2 regions of the Mesorhizobium sp. M0815 genome follow, and region 1 is predicted to be linked to the other one. Evidence: riboswitches for the same ligand, from Rfam matches in the RefSeq annotation. Region 1 holds a riboswitch; the other holds the start of a gene.
What was found. Region 1 has a riboswitch for thiamine pyrophosphate ahead of NKI01_RS23300 (phosphomethylpyrimidine synthase ThiC). Riboswitches for the same ligand answer to the same signal wherever they lie in the genome.
Positions count from the first base shown of each region.

Region 2: another riboswitch for thiamine pyrophosphate. It lies ahead of thiB (thiamine ABC transporter substrate binding subunit); the one in region 1 lies ahead of NKI01_RS23300 (phosphomethylpyrimidine synthase ThiC).

Region 1 is NZ_JAMYOU010000024.1:35,635-43,372, reverse strand. Features, by position in the region: gene NKI01_RS23325 (N-6 DNA methylase) at 1-19, opposite strand, end outside; gene NKI01_RS23320 (prenyltransferase/squalene oxidase repeat-containing protein) at 262-1,212, opposite strand; gene NKI01_RS23315 (hypothetical protein) at 1,209-1,556, opposite strand; gene NKI01_RS23310 (hypothetical protein) at 1,598-1,981, opposite strand; gene NKI01_RS23305 (Fic family protein) at 2,006-3,538, opposite strand; partial or broken gene NKI01_RS23300 (phosphomethylpyrimidine synthase ThiC) at 3,715-4,272, opposite strand; TPP riboswitch at 4,377-4,493, opposite strand; gene NKI01_RS23295 (porin) at 5,037-6,194, opposite strand; gene NKI01_RS23290 (hypothetical protein) at 6,357-6,722, opposite strand; gene hemN (oxygen-independent coproporphyrinogen III oxidase) at 7,240-7,738, shown strand, end outside.
Region 2 is NZ_JAMYOU010000002.1:73,303-81,040, reverse strand. Features, by position in the region: gene NKI01_RS03010 (ABC-F family ATP-binding cassette domain-containing protein) at 1-1,499, opposite strand, end outside; gene NKI01_RS03005 (thiamine diphosphokinase) at 1,501-2,145, opposite strand; TPP riboswitch at 2,273-2,387, shown strand; gene thiB (thiamine ABC transporter substrate binding subunit) at 2,431-3,444, shown strand; gene thiP (thiamine/thiamine pyrophosphate ABC transporter permease) at 3,693-5,309, shown strand; gene thiQ (thiamine ABC transporter ATP-binding protein) at 5,306-6,097, shown strand; gene NKI01_RS02985 (M48 family metalloprotease) at 6,352-7,738, shown strand, end outside.

The DNA.
Region 1 (7,738 bases):
CAGTCGCGAAATGGCGCATCAGATATTCGTAGGCATCGCCGAGAATGTCGTCGCCATCGGCGCTCGTTGCTGCCGAACTGGTAACGTCCGGTCATCAGCACATCCGGGGCCATGTCGCCGGGGCATCGCTGCCCCCATATTCTTCCGCGGCCTTGCGGAATAGCCGCCATAACATCCTTTGGAATATCGCTTCTTTTCATCATCCCCCTTAATCACGTACATTCACTGCAACAGGTTCAAGTCGAGCAGCGACGGGGCATACTATTCGATAAAGCGCCGGGCATGCTTCATCCCGTCTCTGAGTTCCGCTTCGCTAATTTCGTGAGCGCGATGGATGATCCCGTCACGCCGCCCGACCAACGCACTCAGATTGTCGCGGTGGGACAGCCGTTGCGGCGCGTGCAGCACCCCGATCCGTTGCAACGCAGCCTGCAGAGCGCCGAGCGCTTCCCGGCGGCCGAGCGTCTCAGTGCCGTTTTCGCGGAAGGCTGACAGCGCCAAATCTTCCCGCCGCTCAAACAGCCCATAGAGGAACATTTCCACAGCATGCACGGTCGCTATGGCAGCAAGCCGCCGATTATTGGTGCCGCCTTCCAGCTGCAGCTCTTCTGCCTTGCGGAAGAAGTCGCGCGCCATCAGGAGAAAGCCATCGACCTGCGGCAGCATCTCGTTTTGGCGCGCGAGATATTCAAGCATCAAGGCCGCGACAAAATCCTCTGCCCACGGCTCTGCCTGCCAGCCTCCCAGCACGGTCTGACCGGAGACCAGCCAGGCATCTCCAGCCGCCAGCACGTGGGGCACGTCATCGACAAAATCAGACCGGCGAATAGCCTCCATCGCGAGTGTCGTGGCGATGACCTCGGGATCGTCGTCGCCCGCGTCGCGCGCAAGCGCGCCTGTGTCAGGAATAACTTGTGTGATCAGCCATGACACGGCTTTCCGAATTGCGTCGTGGTAGCGGTCATCGCCAAGCCGCTGAAGGGCGACTGTCGCAAGGGCCGTGGCGCGCAGGCCGGGCCGGGGAACCCCTTCTCTAGTTTCATTCCAGTAGCCCCCACCCTCCTGGCGGCGCACGAGGCGATCAGTCAGGACCGCAATTTCCCGGCGCAGATCGCCGATAAGTTTCGGGCTTCGCGAACAGCGCCAGAGTGCGTAGCCGATATCTTCAACCGGGGCGGCGGCTTCTCCCTCGCCAGTGCCGAGCGCGATCATACCGTTGCGCATTCGGCCAGCGCGCCGTCAAGGCGCCCCGCTTCCGTCGCGCTGCCGTAAAGGTCCAGGAACCACGCCAGCGAATAAGACCAGTCGGCAGGCAAGTCCTGCCCATTGTGATCCCTTGCGACGACGGCCACGACGGCGTTGCGGCCTTCGGGCGTGCGGGGCTCTATCCCAAGGATCGGGTATAATTCGGGTGTCGGCTGCTGAAGGATACGCGCCGGCACGAGCGACAGTGCTTTCTCCAGCGAGGGAGGAAAATCCTCCAGTTCTTCGGCCAGTTCGGCAGCTTCTCTCCTTCGTCCCTCGCGGCGCGCTTCTACATATTCTGCCGCAACCACGGCAACGGTGCGCTGCGCCCGTTCAGCGGTGCCGGTGGCAATCAGCTTGGCCGGAATGTCACCATCCTTGATCGCCCAGTGCGTACGGTGCTGTTGAACTGTTGAATGCCCAGCCGGTCCGCAATTCTCAACACCGCTGACCGGTCGAGAAAGGCATGTTCCGGATCGGGCTCGAAGGTGAAGGCCAGTTCGTGTCCGCGCCGAACGATATTGCGTATGCGGCCGTCCCGGACCACGCGCGCGTGCGGGCCTCCCGCCCCGACTTCGTACATCAACAGCGCCGGGTTTTCCTCCAGCCGGCGCAATGTTTCAGGGCGCGCGAGGTCGATAGCCTCGGCCTCGGCGCCGCTATATTCCTTGAACCGGTCAATGGTTGACGTGAACGGCGGCGTTTCCCACCACTCGCCGCGGCCCGAGACAAGCAAGTTAAACATGGCACACCACCGACCTCACGCCGCCTTCTCCATAGACCACTTCACCCGTTCGGCGAGAAAGGCGGCGAATGTTTTCACATTCATATTGCCGCTCGCCTCCTCCAGCCCTGCGAGGTAGGCCTTCCGGTCATCGACTCTGACGACTGTCCAGGGGTAACCGCCTGAAGCCAGCATCGCGTTCATGAGGAACCGCGCCATCCGTCCGTTGCCGTCCGGATAGGGGTGCACATAGCCCACAAGCCAATGCCCCAGCACGGCACGCACGGAGGCCTCCTTCTCCGCCTCCAGCAGGTCGAACAGCTCATTCATACCATCGGCCACCGCTCCGGTACGCGGCGGCACGTGCTGCGAGCCGCGCAGGTACACAGGGTGATTGCGATATCCCGCAAGCGCGCTGGCTTTGAGGATCCCGGCGGTCACTGACGGCGCGAACAGCTCCCGGTACCACTCCCGGTGAGTGTCCCGCGTCAACGCGCCGGCTGGCTTGCCGTTGATGATCGCGGCAACAGAGTCTTTGACCTTCTGGAATGCGAGGTAGTAGCCACGCGCGGCAAGCGCATCCCGGTTCTTGCGGTCCTCTTCATCAATCTCCGGATTCCAGCTCCCCTCGCGCACCCGGTCGATGAGTTCCGGGGTGACGCTGTACCCTTCTATCGACAGCGAATGGTAGGCGTCGCTTTCGTAGATATCCTCGACGAACTTCATATAGGCGTCTTTGTCGGACGGCAGTCCGGGTGCCTTCGGGAATATCTCGATGATGGCTTCGCGCTGCGATTGCCAGATCGCGCGCAGGCGGGCGACCAACGGCGGTACGCCCGTCGCAATGGTTGTCACTCCAATTTGTCCCGCGAACGGATCGGATTCGCGCACGTCATAGCCGGCGGCTTTGAAGGCGGCCACGATTTCATCGGCAAAGGAGGCGCGTCCTACGCGACGGAAGGCCCCCGCAAGCCGTCCCGCCACGGCGGAATGGCCGCCATCAAGCAGCAGGGCCAGAATGGTTGATACGTCGCGCACCGACGCCATGGCGATCTGCATCTCGATAGGGGCGCGCTGGAAGAACGCTTCCGGCACCCGGGTAAGGGCGGCCTCGACAGTGAACACGCGCTGGCCGTTTTTCTCTGTCAGTTCGGCCGGCATCTCCTTGACCTTGAGGTCATAGAGCGAAGTGCCGAACAGCAGGTCGATTTTGTTATTCGTGCCTTTGGGGGTGTTCACCACCACCTGAGGCGGAATAGTGGGCGCTTCCGCGTGCAGAAGCAGCGACTGCTCCGGTGACAGGAACCAGTACTTGCCGAACCGGTCATTGCAGTAAAGGGAGCAGAACTCCCAGAAGCTCGCGTACCAGGGGGTGGTGTCTTGCTGCTGTGCCTGCGGGCCGGTCGACATGAGCCAGCCTTTGATAACATCGCGCAGGAACCCGTTCTGCAGCAGCCGCTCCCGGTGGACGCGGGTCAGCTCATCTGATTTGAATATGCGCCGCCCACCCTCCTGCAGCTCTTTGAGGACGGCCAGTGATACAGCGAGTTTTTCATGGGGCTTGGCCATGGCCGTGCCTTTGCAACTTTTTTAGAGCTGTGCGATTGCAAGTATATAGTGCTGATAGGCGACAAGTCAATGATGCTGTGGAGTTGCAAGTTTTTTAGGTCGTGCGATAACAAGTTTTTTATGCGATAATCGGCAAGTGCGATCGTTTCCATAGCCGCGCGAAGGATCGTTACCCGGATGAGCCGAGACCCAGCTCCCTCTTCTCGGACGAATTCCGGCGTGACGAAATCGGGAATGGCTGCGCCGAAGCTTTCGCCGTCGCGTTGCAGCTTGCCTCGAAGGATCTCGCGGCCGAGGTTCTCGCGGATGGCGACGAATTCCATTTCGGGGGTGATGATGCCGGTGCGCGCATAGGCAAGCTGGGTCACTGCCTTGCCCGACTTGGCCCTGAGCGGCCGGTTGCGCACGGGAAATTCCGGCGTCAGGCGTTCGCCCGTCGCGAATCCGTTGTCCTCCGGCCGGACATGGCGGCCGTCACAGCCCTCGACATCGCCGCGCGCCAAAATCCATTCGTGGCGAAGTCGGGCCAGGCCTTTTTCGATGCTGGTTTCGACAGTCGGGTCGGTATAGGGGCCGGACGGATCGTAGACGGTGACGGGCGGTTCGCCGGCCGTCGGGTGGACGGAGATTTCGCGCATCGGCACGTTGATGTGCGGATAGAGGACGCCGGACCTATGGATTTTCCGTGAGGCAGGCAGCGGTCCCGTCGAGACGGCGGGGCTGAGGGCATTCATCTTGAGGCTCCTTTGCTCGTTGCATTGGAAACCCAGTTCTGTGCCGGGAGGATGAAAAGACGCTTCTGTCGACCTGCCGAAACAGGACCTCGGGCGTAAACTCCCGCAAAGCGCTTGCACCGTCCCTACGCCAGTATGAACTGGATCAGGTTCAACGGGTCACTGCGCCGCGAAAGCCAGCAGTATCTCAGCCCCTTGCCGGGACTCCCCTGGTGAATGCCTCAAATTGAGCGGGCCGGAACTATCTCGTCAAGCGCATTCGGCCCGCGCCGGTGATCGTCGGGCGATCGGCGGCCAGGCGCAAGATCGGATGGAGCGTCGCCTGAGAATCGTCTGTTCCTCGATCAGCCTCGCTTATGCTCTGGAGCTTGTTCTCTCGCGCCCGAATTTCCGCGGGGATGGCTGAACGGAGGCGATCCATTTGCGATTTTCAAGTGCGTCGGGCCGCACCCCCACAATCGCTCAACAAGTCGAACACGTCTTGACCCGACTGGGCCTTCAAGTTCGGACCTGAAACCTGGCCGGGTACTGCTGGATGGCAGGGTCCGTCAAGCGGGCGGAAGGGATGAGGAAATGAAAGAGCTGCAGATCAAAACACAGCGATGAATATCGCCTGCGCGATCATCCGGACCAGATCTGATATGAAACATCGTCCGGCCCCGAGATCGAGGCTCCAATCTCGTATAGCTTCCATGCGACGTTCTCTTGGAGTGTTGCGGGATTGGTCCGCTCAACCGGATCTCGGAGCTCAACCCTTTCATCCGTTAGAATGAGCGTTCGAAACGCAGGATTCCGCCGACACTGCTCTTCTTGTTGGCGTTGGTCCAATTCACGTTGGAAGCGTCCAGCTTGCCGACGGCGAAGTTACCGTATCGGCCATAGTCGAGTTCCGCCGTAACTGTGAAATCTGGAAGAAACGCATAGGCGACGTTTGCAGCGACACCATGGTTCTTGAGCTGATCACCGGAGAGCTGAAGCTTGAACGAAGTTGTCTCGTTGAGCTCGTAAGCGGCGCCAGCCCAGAAAGCCCAGTTCCCGCCCCAAATCTTATAGAAGCCGCGACCATGAGCGTCGATCGCGTTCGTGGAGTCGTCGTTGAGCTTGCCCCTGGAACCGTAGCCGAACATTCCGAACAGCAACAGTTTGTTGGTGACATTGATGTCGACACGGACCTTGGCGGCCACCGATTCGTAGTTGCTATCGTAAGCGGCAACGCCGGTGATCGCGCCCCAGCCATGTGTGTATTTCAAGCCGCCGACTACGTGCGGAGCGTAGCTGTCGATTGTGCCGACCACGCCCGAGCCTTCTTCGAGCGAAACCACGGCCGAAAAGCCGTTCCCGACGTCGAAGTAGTACTGAACCACATTGGTATCGAAAGGGCCGTACGGAACCGGCGTCTGGTTGAGTACGTCACCCGCGCCGCCAATAAACATGTCGAAGGCCGACCAGTCCTTACCAACTCGGAGGTCACCAAGCTGAATCCAGGCGAAAGTCAAAGTGCTGTCTCCGTTGAAGGCATAGGGCCGAGAACTGTCCGAAACCGAAGCGCCGCGGTTGCCGAAGTTCATGCGGGTTTCGGTGTAGGTCTTCAACGTGCCGAGTTCGGTCTCCTGGCCGGTCCAAGTTTTCAATGTGAAGCGCGTGTTGTTTTGCCATGTGCCCTGATCCTCACCAGTCCTCACATCCGAGGTTCTTGCGTGATCAACCAATCCGACATGGCCCAAGCCGACGTCGTAACGGACATAGCCGCCGATGCGCACGCAGGTCTCAGTGCCTGAAATGTAGACGTAGCCCGAGCCGTAGACGTCGCAGACTTTAACGTACTCAGTCGGGTCAGGCTCGGCAACGGCGGTCACGGCGCGAGCGTCGGAAACGGCAATCAGTGCCGCAGTTGAGCCGAGGAGGAGGCTCCTAATGTTCATTGTTGATCTCCGTTCAAAGAGTAAAAGGAATGGACGTCAGTGATGAACTCTTGCTAAGGAAACAGTCGATAACGACGCGCATTGAGTTGAATTTGAGCAGTTTTAATGCGCTCGTCACGCCAGATATTCATCAAAAATTGAGAATATGATTGGGTGTTATTGTTACAAATATGCGATTGTTATTACAAATATAATAATCGCCGAAACGACGCCATCCAACATTTCTGTACAAATCATCCCCGTCATCTCCGCTAGTTGTGGGCGGGCCGTCACAAAGGCTTCTACTGCAAATGACGTGCCATCCTGACGACGCAGCTGCGGCTTGAAGCTCAAGTGTGCCGGCGGACCTTGGTTCGCTCTTCCTTCCTTTTTGCCTTGCGGATCAACCCAAGCACGAACGGCAAACGTTTCGGCTACGGTTCGTCTGTTCGCTTCGCGACAGTTTCGTTCAATGGCGACAGCTTTGTTTGCTGTGAGCCCCGACGTTGAGACATCATGCGGCGGCACCGCTCGGTACGACGCCGTCATTTTGGCGAGCGCGATGATCGGTAATCACGCGCTGACGCGCAGCCTTGCCTCCACCACGGAGTCAGTAGGCGCGCCGGCCTTGGCATTGCGGCCGACCTGACGGTCGCGTCGAGCAGCCTCTCGTCCTGATAGACGGCGCGCCACAGCTAATGCTTCTTGCCAGCAATTCACACAACGAGCTCATCGAGATGCCAGAGATCACTATGGGGCTGCGCTAGCTGGCGAGCAAAGTCTGGTCCCAACGCCGTGTTATCTCGTTGGATGCGGCAGCCGCGCTCAGCAGAATCTACTCGACCAGGCGCAGGCTGAAGGGAAGGGATGGTGGAACCAAACGGTGCGCGTGAGGGTCGCGGCGGGAACAGCCATGGCCAGTCGCTGACCGTCCAGCCAAGACTGAACGGCCGCTATTGCTGAGAAATACAAGTTTCGAGCCCAAAGCGGAACGGACTGACATAGCGCAAAGACACAGGCGAGCGCAGCGGTAAGGTTGGCGGTTATCAGCATGGGACGGTAACTGTTGCAGACCACAAAATATCGCGAGGCCGGCCTGCCTTGGTACACTATCTATCCGACTGTGTCAGAGTTCTCTGGGGCGGTCGGCGCCGAGGCTTATGAGGAATGGCTCAGGAACCTGCCGGCTGACGATCCGGTGTCGCTCTATTTCCACGTTCCGTTCTGCCGATCAGCTTGCTGGTATTGTGGCTTCCCCACCACCATCACCCGCCATGATGCGCCGATCCTCAACTATCTGGCGGCCCTGCGTGACGAGATCCGTTTGGTCTCGGAGCGAGCGCCGCAGACGCTGCCCGTGAGCGACATGCATTTCGGCGGCGGAACGCCGTCTCTCATAGGACCAGCCGAGTTCCTGGCTCTGATGGAGTTCCTGCGACGCCGCTTCGCTCTCACGAAAACAGCTACGGTTGCCGTCGAGATTGATCCGCGCACGTTCACGGCCGAGATGGCCGAGGCCTTAGGAGCAGCCGGCGTGAACCGTGTGAGTCTGGGCGTGCAGAGCT
Region 2 (7,738 bases), on a different contig from region 1:
TCCAGCCTGGTGCCGCCGCGCTGCGCCAGCATATCGGAATAGCCGCCGGCATATTCGATCCAGCGGCCGTCGCCATCCGGCGCGATGATGCTGGTCACCGTGCGGTCGAGGAAATCGCGATCGTGGCTGACCAGGATCACCGTGCCGGCAAAGCCGGCGACCAGTTCCTGCAGCAGCTCCAGCGTCTCCATGTCGAGATCGTTGGTCGGCTCGTCGAGCACAAGCAGGTTTGCCGGCCGCGCCAAAACGCGGGCGAGGATCAGCCGTGCCCGCTCGCCGCCCGAAAGCTCGCGCACCGGCGTGCGCGCCTGTTCCGGCTTGAACAGGAAGTCCTTCATGTAGGACACGACGTGGCGCTGCTCGCCATTGATGACAAGGTTCTCGCCGCGTCCGTCGGTGAGATACTGCGCCAGTGTCTCCTGCGGATCGACGGCCTCGCGCTTCTGGTCGAGCGTGGCGATCTCCAGGTTGGTGCCGAGCCGCACCGTGCCTGCGTCCGGCTTCAATTCGCCGGTCAGCATCTTCAATAGCGTCGTCTTGCCGGCGCCGTTCGGCCCGACCAGACCGACGCGATCGCCGCGCTGGATGCGTGTCGAGAATCCCTTGACCAGGGTCAGATCGCCAAAGCTCTTCTCGATGTTCTTGGCTTCAATCACCAGCTTGCCGGATTCGGCGGCGTCGCTGGCTGTCATCGTCGCCGCACCCTCGGCGCCACGATGACCGCGAAAGCGCTGGCGCATGGTCTGCAACTCACCGAGCCGGCGCATGTTGCGCTTGCGCCTTGCCGTCACGCCATAGCGCAGCCAGTGCTCCTCGCGCACGATCTGGCGGCCGAGCTTGTGCTGCTCGCGCTCTTCCTCCTCCAACACCGTGTCGCGCCATTCCTCGAAATAGGCAAAGCCCTTATCGAGACGGCGGGTCTGGCCGCGGTCGAGCCAAATTGTGGCGCGTGACACGCGTTCGAGAAAACGGCGGTCATGCGAGATGACGACCAGGGCCGAGGAGGTGCGGGCAAGCTCCTCCTCCAGCCATTCGATAACCGAAAGGTCAAGATGATTGGTCGGTTCATCGAGGAGAAGAATGTCGGGCTCGGGCGCCATGACGCGGGCGAGTGCCGCGCGCCGCGCCTCGCCCCCGGAGAGGTCGTTCGGCCGTTCCTCGCCGGTCAGGCCGAGATGCTCTATCAGATAGGTGGCGCGGTAGGGATCATCGGCGGGCCCGAGCCCCGCCTCGACATAGGCGCGAACGGTCGCAAAACCGTCCATGTCGGGCATTTGCGGCAAATAGCGCACCGTCGCCGAAGGCTGGCGGAAGACTTCGCCGTCCTGCGGTTCGATCAGCCCGGCAGCGATCTTGAGGAGCGTCGACTTGCCAGAGCCGTTGCGCCCGACCAGGGCGATCTTGTCGCCAGCTGACGCCGTCAGGGCGGCACCGTCGAGCAGCGGCGCGCCGCCAAAGGTCAGCTTTATCCCGTCGAGATTGAGAAGCGGCGGCGCCATGTCAGCTTTCAGGTAGGGGAAAAGGATGCGCGAGCAGCAGCGCGCGGCCGCTGGCCAGCGCGATTTCCAGCCGGCCCTTGACCTCGTTGGAAATGGTCAGCGACGAGCCGAAGGCAACCTCGACATGGGCGAGCGGCCATTTGGCGCCGGTGACTGTCAGGCCGGCGAGATCCGAAAAGCCGAGCACCGAAAACAGCGTACCGTCGACATAATCGAAGCCAGTCTTTCCAGGCAGCAAAGGAATGCCTTCCTGTGCGCCGCTGGTCAAAAGCACTTCCGTTCCGCCTTCCGCCAGCCGGACGCTGAGCGCCAAATGCAGGAAGATGTGGTCGGTGCGTTTGCCGCCGAAGGCGCCTGCGAGCACAAGGCTGGTCGCACCGCGTTCGAGCGCGGCGGCGATAGCGAGTTCACCGTCGGTCTTGTCCTTTTCGGCGGGAAACACCTGCCGTGGCACAGCGGCCAGATCCTCCGGCAAATCGGCAGGCACGGAATCGAAATCGCCGACCCAGAGTTCCGGCATCAGGCCCAGCATAAGGGCATGGCCGATACCGGCATCGGCAGCGATGACGCGGGAGCCTTCGACCTGGCGGTCGAGCAGCGGCGTGCGGATGAGATCGCCGCCAAGCAGGATGGTGAATGTGCTCATATCTCGTGGCCCTTACCAGCCCTGCCCCGGAAACGGAAGATGAAACGGCAGATGAAACAGGACGCCGCGCTTTGGATGCCCGGCAAACTTCCGCTTGCGCAGCACTTCGGCCGGGCCTATGTGTCGAAACGCTCTAACGGGGTGCCGGACGCGATCTTCGCGGACCGGCTGAGAGGCAAGACTGCCAACCCGCTGAACCTGATCCGGTTTGTACCGGCGGAGGGATTAGACGTTTCGGACAGCCCGACGCCTCAATTCCTTTCAACGCGAACGAAGGAGGCGCCGATGCGCAGTTTTTTCCACTCTCTTGCCTCGATTATCCTGCTTGCGGCATCCGCGCTTGCCCTACCGGGGCAGGCATCGGCACAGGATAAGCTGACCGTCTATACCTATGAAAGCTTCACCGCCGATTGGGGTCCGGGACCGGCGGTGAAGAAGGCCTTCGAGGCCGAGTGCACCTGCGTCGTCGAATTCGTCTCGGTCGCCGACGGCGTGGCACTGCTCAACCGTGTGAAGCTGGAAGGGGCCGCGACCAAGGCCGATATCGTGCTTGGCCTCGATACCAATTTGACGGCGGACGCCAAGGCAACCGGCCTGTTTTCGCCGCATGGCGCCGTGACGGACGTCAGTGTGCCGGGTGGCTGGAGCGACGATATCTTCGTGCCGTTCGACTATGGCTATTTCGCTATCGTCTACGATAGCGAAAAACTGAAGAGCCCGCCGAAGAGCCTCAGGGAATTGGTCGAGGGCGATGCCGGCGACAAGATCGTCATCCAGGATCCGCGCACCTCGACGCCGGGCCTTGGCCTGCTGTTGTGGGTCAAGTCGGTCTATGGCGACAAGGCTCCGGAAGCCTGGGCCAAACTCAAGGCAAAGGTGCTGACGGTGACGCCGGGCTGGAGCGAGGCCTACGGCCTGTTCACCAAGGGTGAGGCGCCGATGGTGCTGTCCTATACCACTTCGCCAGCCTACCACATGGTTGCCGAAAACACCTCGCGCTACCAGGCGGCGTCCTTCGAGGAAGGCGAATATCTGCAGATCGAGGTCGCTGGGATCACCACCAAGGGCGCGAAGAACCCGCTGGCGGAAAAGTTCATCGCCTTCATGACCGGGCCGAAATTCCAGGATCTCATTCCCGAAACCAACTGGATGTTCCCGGCCGGCAAGACCGACAAGCCGCTCAATCCGGCGTTCGACAAGCTTGTCAAACCGACCAAGACGTTGCTGTTCAGCCCGGAAGAGGTCGCGGCAAATCGTAAGGCTTGGGTCGATGAGTGGCTTGCGGCGATGAGCAAGTAGGATTCCATATGGTGTTCGTTCCCGCCCACCCCCCTCTGGCCTACCGGCCATCTCCCCCGCAAGGGGGGAGATTGAGCTCTCAGCCGCTTTCGCCAATCTCCACTGCGGCAGGAATGAGCGGGGCAACGAAGCTGCCGATCTCCCCCCTTGCGGGGGAGATGGCCGGTAGGCCAGAGGGGGGTGGGCGGGAACACGACCTCAGCCAAGTTCCTCCTCTCAGCACCCATCGTTAAGCTGGGTAGCGCGAAATGCAGGCTCGCCGTCCTGACTCCCGCGTCGCTGCCGGTATCGTCGCGCTCGCCGCCATCGCGCTGCTGATCGGCGGGGCATTCGCCGGGCTCGTCGTCGAAGCCATGCGCGACCTGTCGGGCGCCGCCTCCGCCTTTGATTCTTATCTCCTCCGTGTTGCCCGCTTCACGCTCTGGCAGGCTCTGTTGTCGACCCTGCTCTCCGTCGCACCGGCGCTGTTCGTCGCGCGCGCGCTGTCGCGGCATCCACAGTTTTTCGGGCGAGGCTTTGTCCTGCAGCTTTTCGCCGTGCCGCTGGCGCTGCCGGCCATTGTTGCCGCACTCGGTGTCTTGGCACTCTATGGCCGCGCCGGGTATTTCGCCGGCTTGCTCGGTGCGATTGGCGGCCAGAACTGGCCCGGCATCTATGGCCTATCGGGTATTCTCGTCGCCCACGTCTTTTTCAACCTGCCGCTGGCAACGCGACTGTTCCTGGAAGCGTTGCAGACGGTGCCGGCTAACCAATGGCGGCTGGCGAGCCAGCTTGGCATGGGTGCTGCGCCGGCCTTCCGGCTGATCGAATGGCCGGCGTTGCGTGCGGCCCTGCCGGGCGTTGCCGGGCTCGTTTTCATGCTGTGCATCACCTCCTTCACCATCGTGCTTACGCTCGGCGGCGGGCCGCGCGCGACGACGCTGGAGGTTGCCATATACCAGGCGCTGCGTTTCGACTTCGACCCGGCGCGGGCGGTGACGCTGACCTTGTTGCAGATTGCCCTGACCTTCGTCGTCGTGCTGGCACTAACGCGGCTTGGCGCCAATATGACCGGCGACGCCAATCTGCCGGTAGCCCCGCGCCGGTATTTTTCAGCCGGTGCGGCCGAGACCGTGCTGAACGCACTGGTGATCGGGCTGGCACTGCTGTTTGTCGCCGGACCGATGGCGGCTACGCTGTCGGCCGGGCTTGGCGCCGATCTCGGCCGCCTGGCCGGCGAGAGCGCGGTGCGGCAAGCGACGGCGACCAGTGCCGTGCTCTCCCTCCTATCGGCGCTGCTCTCCTTGGCGTTGTCGCTGTCGCTGGTTATGGCGCGCCGGGCGCTGGCGCTCACCCGGCGGACCGGCAGGCGGACGCTGCTCGAACACCTGGCCGACACCGGTGCGGGGTTCGTCCTGGTGGTGCCGCCCATCGTCATCGGTGCCGGCTGGTTCCTGCTCCTGCGCAGCGTCAGCGATGTCTTTGCGATCGCCCCTGTCATGGTGGTTGTGGTCAATGCGGTGATGGCGATGCCGTTCGCCATCCGCGCCATCCGCCCCGCCTATGACGCGGCGAGCGAACGCCACGAACGGCTCTGTGCACAGCTTGGCATCTCGGGCTGGAACCGGTTGCGTCTGGTCGACTGGCCGTCGCTGCGGCGGCCGCTCGCCACCGGCTTCGCCTTCGCCATGGCGCTGTCGCTCGGTGATCTCGGCGTCATTGCGCTGTTCGGCAGCGATTCCGTGCAGACATTGCCCTATCTGTTGCTGGCGCGCATGGGCAGCTACCGCACCGAGGATGCGGCCGGCCTGGCGCTGCTGCTCGGCCTTGTCTGCCTGGCGCTTGTGCTGACCGCGAACTGGCTGGGAAGGAGGGAGAAATCATGATGCCGATCAGCCCGGAACGGTCGATTTCGGTCGAAAAAGGCGCGGCCGTGCGGCTCGATAATGTCTCGTTCAGCTATGGTGAAACGCCGCTTATATTCGATGTCGATTTCCCGGCGTCGGAAATCACCGCCATCATGGGGCCGAGCGGTTCGGGAAAGTCGACGCTGCTCAATCTGGTGGCCGGTTTCGAAGCGCCGCGGTCAGGCCGCGTGCTCATCGGCGGCGCCGACGTCAGCACTGCGCCGCCATCAGCGCGGCCGGTATCGATGGTGTTCCAGGAAAACAACCTGTTTGCCCATCTGTCCCTCGAGCAGAATGTCGGGCTCGGCCGCTCGCCTTCGCTCATGCTGAGCGAGGCTGACCGCGCCGCAATCGCCGCAGCGCTGAAGCGCGTCGGCCTTGCCGGCAAGGAAAGCCGGCTGCCGCGCGAACTCTCCGGCGGTGAGCGGCAGCGCGTCGCGCTCGCTCGGGTCCTGGTGCGCGACCGGCCGGTGTTGTTGCTCGACGAGCCGTTCGCTTCGCTCGGACCGGCACTGCGCGACGACATGCTCGACCTGGTCGCCGACGTCCATTCGGAGCAGCGCATGACGGTGCTATTCGTCACGCACCAGCCGGACGATGCGCGCCGTATCGGGCAAAACATGGTTTTCCTGGATGGTGGCACGGTTGCCGCGACGGGCACTGCGGCCGATTTTTTCGTCGGGGCTGGACCGGAGGCATTCCGACGCTATATCGGCTCGGGTCCGTTTGCGGCTGGATCACGAGATGTTGCCCGGAAGCGGACATAATTTATGGTCAAACCGGCGGAAGGCGAAGCGGCGCTTGCTTGCCATGGTCGAGGTAGTGTGGCTAGGTCCGCCAGGAGCTGGTCCGGCTTAGACCGTGATTTGCCCTTGCTGCCTCGTATCTGTCGGACGCACGAAGGACGCCGTAGCACTTGATTTTGCGCGTGATGCTTTCCGGAAATCGCGCCCGATTTTCGCGGTCACGTGCCAGGACTTGAAAGGAAGCCGATCTGCCGACCGGCATCGACAATCGGAGGGTGAAACCGCTGGCGCGCTTTCTGGCGCTGGCCGGTCTTGCCGTGGCGCTGGCAAGCTGCCAGATGTTCACGCCTCCCGACGTGCAGGAATCAGGCTTTCAGCCCTCAGACAAGCCGATCACGGTCGACAATGTCGCCGCCAACGGCAAGCTCGCCCAACTGGCGAAGGCGCAGCACCCGCGCATCCTCGCCACCTATGGCGGAGAATATTCCGACCCCAAGCTCGAGCGCATGGTGGCCAAGATCGTCGGCAGACTGACCGTAGTGTCGGCCAACCCGACCCAGACCTACCGCATCACCATCCTCAACTCGCCCAACGTCAATGCCTTCGCGCTGCCGGGCGGCTATCTCTACATCACCCGGGGCCTGCTGGCCTTGGCCAACGATTCAGCCGAGCTTGCCGCCGTCATTGCGCATGAGATGGGCCACGTTACGGCCAATCACGGCCTGCAGCGCCAGCAGCTGGAAGCCGAAGAGGGGTTGGCGACCAAGGTCGTTTCGGATGTGCTCGGCGACAACCCGACGGCCAAGGCGGCGCTGATCCGCGGCAAGCTGAGGCTGGCCCAGTTCTCGCGCAATCAGGAGCTGGAGGCCGACGCCATCGGCATCAAATCGATCGGCGAAGCCGGTTTCGATCCCTACGCCGCCGGCCGCTTCCTGCAATCGATGTCGGCCTATACCGATTTCCGCTCGATCAGCGGCGCCACCGACGCCAGCCTCGACTTCCTGGCGACGCACCCCAACACGCCGCAACGTATCGACCTCGCGCAGCGCCACGCCCGCCAATTCGGCGCGCCCGGTGTCGGATCACGCGACCGCGATTCATTCCTTTCCGGCGTAGACGGGCTGCTTTACGGCGATACACCGGAGGAAGGCTATGTGCGCGGCGAAACTTTCCTGCATCCTGGCCTCGGCGTGTCGTTCTCGGTGCCCAATGGCTTCATCATCGACAATTCGGCAGCGGCGGTGACGGCGACAGGCCCGGGCGACATCGCCATCCGCTTCGACGGCGTTTCGATCGACAAGGGCCGCTCGTTGACCGACTACATCCGCAGCGGCTGGGTTGCCGGCCTCGACGACAGCAGCGTGCGCCAGGAGACGATCAACGGCAACGAAGCGGCAACCGCGCATGCTGGCGCCGATGGCTGGCAATTCGATATTGCGGTGATCCGCGCCGGCGGCCAGGTCTACCGCTTGCTGACCGCGGCGCCTTCGGCCAGCACCTCGCTGAGCACGGTGGCGCGCTCGGTCAGCGGCTCGTTCCGCATCCTGAGTGCTGCCGAGAAGGCGGCGTTGAAGCCGCTGCGTATCCGCATCGTCACGGTGCAGCCCGGCCAGACAATGGGCTCCCTGGCCGCACAGATGGTCGGCGTCGACCGCAAGCTGG